Regions from separate parts of the Paraburkholderia bryophila genome, predicted to be linked through region 2. Evidence: riboswitches for the same ligand, from Rfam matches in the RefSeq annotation. Region 2 holds a riboswitch; the other holds the start of a gene.
What was found. A riboswitch is a leader RNA that binds a small molecule or an ion and turns the genes downstream of it on or off. The one in region 2 is predicted to bind glycine.

Region 1 (3,408 bases), on a different contig from region 2:
CAAGGCCCGGGCTTGAACATCATCTGATTTTGCTGGAAGGCCAACTGCGGATCACCGTCGACGGTCAAAGCCACGACCTGCAACCTGGCGACTGCCTGCGCTACCGGCTCTTCGGCCCGAGCGCTTTCGAGACGCCCGCACACAGCGGGGCCCATTATTTTCTTTTCATTGTGTGAGCCGAGATGAGCGCCATGACCATCACCCCCTTTTCCGCCGACGATCTCGAACGCCATCTGCCGGAACTCGGCGCGCTGCTGCATGCGTGCGTGCATGACGGCGCCAGCGTCGGTTTCGTGCTGCCCCACGGTCTCGACGAGAGCGAAGCGTTCTGGCGCGGCAAGGTGTTGCCGACGCTGCGAAGCGGCCGGCTGGTTCTGCTCGTCGCGCGCGAGGGCGACGTGATCGCCGGCACCGTGCAACTGGATTACGACACGATGCCAAACCAGCGACATCGCGCCGATGTGCGCAAGCTGCTGATTCATCCGGCGTGGCGTCGTCGGGGAATCGCCCGTGCCTTGATGATTGAGTTGGAGCGGCACGCGCAGCGTTTGCAGCGCAGCCTGCTCACGCTCGACACGCGTACCGGCGATCATGCCGAGCCGCTTTATACCGCGCTGGGTTATCGGGCGGTCGGCGTGATCCCCGGTTACGCGCAGGGTCCGGATGAAGCGTGTCTGGAGGCGGCCACGTTCATGTATAAATCGCTCGAAGCGGCGGACGCGCAAACGACGGCGTGATCTATGCGGCGCTCGCGGTGGCCGCTTACCGTTGTTCGCGCGCCGCGCTCTCCGCGCTCAATGTAAAGCGCTCCGCTGACCGCGCAGCCCCGCTCAACAACGCGAATCAACGACGCGAATCGAGCGCGATCCGCACCGCGAGTCCGGCGAGCACCGTGCCCATCAGCCAGCGCTGCACCCTCAGCCACACGGGGCGCCCCGCGAGAAACCCGGCGATCGACCCCGCCATGCTCGCGATAATCGCATTCACCGTCACGCTGACCACGATCTGCACGCAGCCCAAAGCAAGCGACTGCGACAGCACGCTGCCATGTCCCGGCGAAATGAATTGCGGCAGCAGCGACAGATACATCACCGCGATCTTCGGATTCGCGAGGTTGGTGACGAAGCCCATGGTGAACAGCTTACGGGGGCTGTCGTGCGGCAGGTCGCGCACCTGGAACGGCGAGCGGCCGCCGGGTTTGACTGCCTGCCACGCGAGATACAGCAGATACAGCGCACCGCCGAAGCGCAACGCGTCGTACGCGAAAGGCACCGTGAGCAACAGCGCCGTAATGCCGAACGCCGCGCAGAACATATAGAACACGAAACCGAGCGCCACGCCGCCGAGAGACACGAGACCGGCGCGCTTGCCCTGGCAGAGCGATCGCGAGATCAGATAGATCATGTTCGGTCCCGGCGTGAGCACCATGCCCAATGAAACCAGACCGAAAGCGAGCAGCGTTGTGAAGGCGGGCACGGCATTCTCCTCGTTGACGAGTGGGGGATTGTGCCGCCGACTATAGCCGATCGCCGCCACGCCGACCCGGTACACAATCGCAACGCACGGACAGGACAGCACACACGCATTCACTCATTCACGCGCGTTGCGCTGCGCTGCAGCGCAACGCACGAAACACTTGCGGCAATAATTTTTGCCCGGTATCGTCGTACCGTTCTGCAATGCAGCGCGGGAGAGATCGTCATGCGGTAAGTGACGACGCCGACGGAGCAACCGCCCCGGAAACTCTCAGGCAAAAGGACCGCGCAGCAGGAACATCTGGAGAGCGACGCCGCTGACACTCGCGCGCGTCCACCGAAGGGGATTCCCCACTCCGGCTCGCATCGGGCCGGCATGGCGCGGGAAGAAACTCTCAGGTACAGGGACAGATGGGGCATCGACGCCGGTTTCGACACGAAATCGACACCGGTGATGCTCAACTTATCTGGACCATGTCATGTCACGAATCGCCATTATCGGCGCCGGCATTACCGGCGTCACGACGGCTCACGCCCTCGCGCAACGCGGCCACCACGTCACCGTTTTCGAGCGCCATCGCTATGCGGCGATGGAGACGTCGTTTGCCAACGGCGGCCAGTTATCGGCCAGCAACGCCGAAGTCTGGAACAGCACCGCCACCGTGCTGAAGGGTCTACGCTGGATGCTCACGCGCGACGCCCCACTGCTGCTCAATCCGCTGCCCACGTGGCACAAATATTCGTGGATGGGCGAATTCCTGCGGCAGATCCCGCACTATCGGAGCAACACGGTCGAGACCGTGCGGCTCGCGATTGCCGCGCGCGAACATCTGTTTTCGACGGCGCGTAGCGAAGGCATCGAGTTCGATCTCGAGCGGCGCGGCATTCTGCATATCTACAAGACGCAGAAGGATTTCGCTGCGGCGAACAAGGTGAATGCGTTGCTGCGCGAAGGCGGCCTTGACCGAAATCCGGTGTCGGCGACCGAGTTGCAGCGGATCGAACCCACGCTGCAAGGCGATTTCTTCGGCGGTTTTTTCACGCCGTCCGATTCGACCGGCGACATCCACAAGTTCACGCGCGGTCTCGCGGATGCCTGTGTGCGGCACGGCGTCGAGTTTCACTACGATGCCGAGATCACGGCGATCGATCAGCCCGCAGAGGGCAAGTTTTCGCTGACGGTCAATCTGGAAGGCGAGTCGCAGCGCTTTGCGTTCGAGCGGATCGTCGTATGCGCCGGCGTGAAGAGTCGCGATTTCGCGGCGATGCTGGGCGATCACGTGAACATCTATCCGGTGAAAGGCTATTCGATCACCGTCTGTCTCGACGACGAGACCAGTCAACAGCGCGCGCCATGGGTGAGCCTGCTTGACGATAGCGCGAAGATCGTCACGAGCCGGCTCGGCGCGGATCGATTCCGGGTGGCGGGCACGGCGGAGATCAACGGCTTCAACCGCGATATCCGCTCGGACCGGATTGCGCCGCTGGTGGACTGGACACGGCGTTACTTCCCCGAAGTGTCGACTTCGCGCGTGATTCCGTGGGCGGGTTTGCGGCCGATGTTGCCGAGCATGCTGCCCAAGGTGGGACGTGGCAAACGGCAAGGCGTGTTCTACAACACGGGGCACGGGCATCTGGGGTGGACGTTGTCGGCGGCGACGGCGCAGGCGGTGGCTAGCGCGATTCAATAGCCTCGGGGTGTAGCGCGCGCCTGCTGCGGAAAGTATCGATACAGCAGGCGCGAACGCCGTGAATGGAGATCAAAAGCGGCCGTGGTCGAATGCAAAGTCCGTCACATCTGCTAGTGTTCTCCCACCCCCGCAATCTCTGTGGAGAACCCATGCCACACAACCGTTCTGCGAAACACACCAGCAGCAGACCGCGCCTGACCGACACCCAGATCGCCGCCGAAGCGACCCGTCGTCTCGCCTGG
Region 2 (3,408 bases):
GCGTACGCGTCGGCATCGATCAGACGATCGTGCGTGGCATCGTCGGACGGCTTGATCTTGAAGAGCCAGCTGTCGTACGGCGTGGTGTTCACCGAATCGGGCGTGTCGGCAACGGCGGTGTTCGCTTCGATGATTTCGCCCGAGACCGGTGCGTAGATATCGGAAGCGGCTTTCACCGATTCGATCACGGCGACGGTGTCGCCGGCTTCGACGTTCTTGCCGAGTTCCTGGACTTCGAAGAAGACGATATCGCCGAGCGCTTCCTGCGCGTGGTCGGTAATGCCGACCGTCAGCGTGCCGTCCGCTTCAGTGCGGACCCATTCGTGCGATTCGGTATATTTCAGATCGGCCGGGATGCTCATCGGATGCTCCTATGCGGTGTTCGGATGGTGTTCAATAAAGGGGGAAGCGTACGCGCCGGCCTGCTTAAACCGCGAGCACTTTGCCGTTGCGCACGAACGGCAGTTTTACCACGCTTGCGGGAACGTTTTTGTCACGAATCTGAACGTGAACGGTGTCGCCCGGCTGCACGCCTTTCGGCACGCGCGCAAAGGCGATCGATTCCTGCATGGTCGGGGAAAACGTGCCGCTGGTGATTTCGCCTTCGCCGTGCGGCGTGACGACTTTCTGATGAGCACGCAGCACGCCTGCGGCCTTGCCGTTGTCTTTCAGCAGGATCAGGCCGACGAACGCGGCCTGCGAGCCGTCCGCTTCCAGCTTGTCCTTGCCGACGAAGGCACGCGGCGACGTGAGGTCGACGGTCCATGCGAGACCGGCGTCGAGCGGCGAGACGTTGTCGTCCATATCCTGGCCGTACAGGTTCATGCCGGCTTCGAGGCGCAGCGTGTCGCGCGCGCCGAGGCCGGCCGGGCGGACGCCTTGCGCCAGCAGCGCGTCCCACAGGGCGGCGACGTGTTCCGCCGGCACGATGATTTCGAAGCCGTCTTCGCCGGTGTAGCCGGTGCGGGCTACGGTGAGTTCGCCAAACGGCGTGCCGTCGATACGGGCGGCGTTGAACGGCTTCAACGTTTCAGTCGCGGCGCGCGCGGCCGGCACGGTTTGCCAGACTTTATCGCGCGCGTTCGGGCCTTGCACGGCGACGATCGCGTAATCGCGACGCGGCGTGATGGTCAGGCCGAAGCTGCCTTCGGCGTTGAGCTGGCCGAACCACGCGATGTCTTTGTCGGCGGTGCCGGCGTTGACGACCACGCGGAAGTGATCTTCGCCGAAGTAATAGACGATCAGATCGTCGATCACGCCGCCGTTCGGGTTCAGCAGACAGGAGTAGAGCGCGCGACCCGGGGTTTGCAGCTTGCCGACGTTATTGGCCAGTGCGTAGTCGAAGAACGCGCGCACGCGCTCGCCGGTGAAATCGACGACGCACATGTGCGAGACGTCGAACATGCCGGCGTCGGTGCGCACCGCGCGGTGTTCGTCGATCTGCGAGCCATAGTTGACGGGCATGTCCCAGCCGCCGAAATCGACCATGCGGGCGTTGAGCGCACGATGGGTGGCGTGGAGCGGGGTGTGTTTGAGTTCGGTCATGGGGCCTCAGGCGTCTCGCGAAACAAAAAAGGCCATGCGGCACGACGCCTCGCGGCCTGATGGCTGCGAGCGATGCGCTGCATGGCCCCTCTGTCCTCGATACCTGAGAGATTGCGTTGCCGCGAACACGTTGACGTGTCGCGGTGAAACGCGCGCCCCTTCGGTGGGCAGCCTGCCGGAATCTGCATTTGCAGATGGCTACTGCCGCTCTCCAGAGTGCGAAAAACCGGAGCCCCGATGTTGCCTGGAGGCGGGTTTTTCGACGCGGTCGGTCCTTTTGCCTGAGAGTTTGCGGGTGTGCCCCTTCGGCGGCGCGGCCTGCGATTTTCAGCGGCCAGCACGCTCTCCCGACGCGTGCGGCGAATGTACGCGACGCCCCCGAGCTTGTCAAATAAAGGCGCGCGAGCGGCGCGGGGATTGGCGCAGCGCGATTGCGCCTGTCAAAAAAAAGCGCGGGACGTGATGCCCGCGCTTCTTTTGTACCGCATGACCTGAACTGGCGCGATTATTCGCCGATGGCGTGTGCCGCGTTGTCCAGTTCCTGGTTCAGCACGCGCTGTTCGTCGCCGGACAGCCCGCCGCCGTGTTGCGCCGCCATGTCGTGCGATTCCTGACGGATCACGTCGAGGCGGTGATGCAGCGCGCCGCCTTGCGGGGGCGGGTAGTAGCCTTGGTTGACGTGAGCGTCGATGCGGCGGCTCAGGTTGTCGATACGGCCGTCGACCTGATGCAGGCGCTCATACGCGATCTGCTGCGGGTTAGGGCGCGGGGCCGGCGCCGGTTGGGGTGCCACCACGCAAGCGGCGAGCGAACTGAGCAAAGCGCATGCTGCTACTGCGCGAATGATACGGGGCATGGACTCTCCGGAAGTCGTTGTCGTTTTCTGGTGCTACCCGGGTAGCAACGGATAAGACGGCGTTCGCGCTGACCGGAGAGGGGCGCTTATTTGTAACGTTATGTTCCTTTCGGGCTTGTCAGTTTCAGGCGGCGCGGCGACGCTGGTGAACCGGGTTTTGGGTACACAGACCGTCGCCGGACGTCGGCCAACCCGCCGGCCAACCCCTTAGCGAATCCGCTCGAACGGCAAACGGACGCCTTCCTCCGAACTGCGCGCAGCCAGTTCGATAATCGTCATGACGTCGACGGCTTCCTGAGCGCTGACCGGGAATTTCACGCCGTTCTGGATCGCATCGGCGAGGGCAATGTAGAAGCCGGCGTAATCGCCGTTAAGCGTCGGCAGTTCCTGTTCCACTTCCTGATCGCCTTCCAGCACGCGCAGCACGCCCGCTGTATTGCCGGCGGCGAAGCCCTCGTCGCCGGGGCGCAGACCGGCCTTCAACTGATCTTCCTGGGTGTCGAGCCCGTATTTCACGTAGCTCCCGCGCGTGCCGTGGATCGCGAACCGCGGCGCGAGCAGCATGGTGAGCGCGCTGGCGTGCAGCACGACCTCGAATTCGCCATAGCCGAGTTGAATGTGCACGTAGTCCGGCGCGCTGGCTTCGTCGCGATGCGTGCGCACGGTCGCCGATACGGTCTGCGGCGCGCCGAATAACGCGAGCGCCTGGTCGATCAGATGCGGCCCAAGGTCGAACAGCAGGCCGCCGCCGCGCGACGCCTCTTCGCGCCAGCGTTGCCGCACTTCCGGACGAAAGCGGTCGAAATGCGATTCGAATTGCGTGACGCGCCCCAAGGTCCCGGCGGCGAGCAGGTCGCGCACGGTCATGAAATCGCCGTCCCAGCGGCGGTTATGGAACGGCACGAACCGCTTGCCGCGGGCCAGCGCGATGTTGGCGAGCGTATGCGCGTCGGCGGCGGTGAGCGTGACCGGCTTGTCGACCACCACGTGTTTGCCGGCTTCCAGCG

Region 1: linked by a shared signal. The riboswitch ahead of GGD40_RS36150 (D-amino acid dehydrogenase) and the one ahead of gcvT (glycine cleavage system aminomethyltransferase GcvT) in region 2 are both predicted to bind glycine.

The regions. Positions count from the first base shown of each region.
Region 1 is NZ_JACCAS010000002.1:3,422,298-3,425,705, forward strand. It holds gene GGD40_RS36135 (helix-turn-helix domain-containing protein) at 1-176, shown strand, start outside; gene GGD40_RS36140 (GNAT family N-acetyltransferase) at 183-737, shown strand; gene GGD40_RS36145 (LysE family translocator) at 844-1,476, opposite strand; glycine riboswitch at 1,678-1,772, shown strand; gene GGD40_RS36150 (D-amino acid dehydrogenase) at 1,955-3,166, shown strand; gene GGD40_RS36155 (BON domain-containing protein) at 3,316-3,408, shown strand, end outside.
Region 2 is NZ_JACCAS010000001.1:2,945,963-2,949,370, forward strand. It holds gene gcvH (glycine cleavage system protein GcvH) at 1-362, opposite strand, end outside; gene gcvT (glycine cleavage system aminomethyltransferase GcvT) at 427-1,545, opposite strand; glycine riboswitch at 1,626-1,770, opposite strand; glycine riboswitch at 1,805-1,905, opposite strand; gene GGD40_RS13040 (hypothetical protein) at 2,051-2,401, opposite strand; gene GGD40_RS13045 (oxidoreductase) at 2,609-3,408, opposite strand, start outside.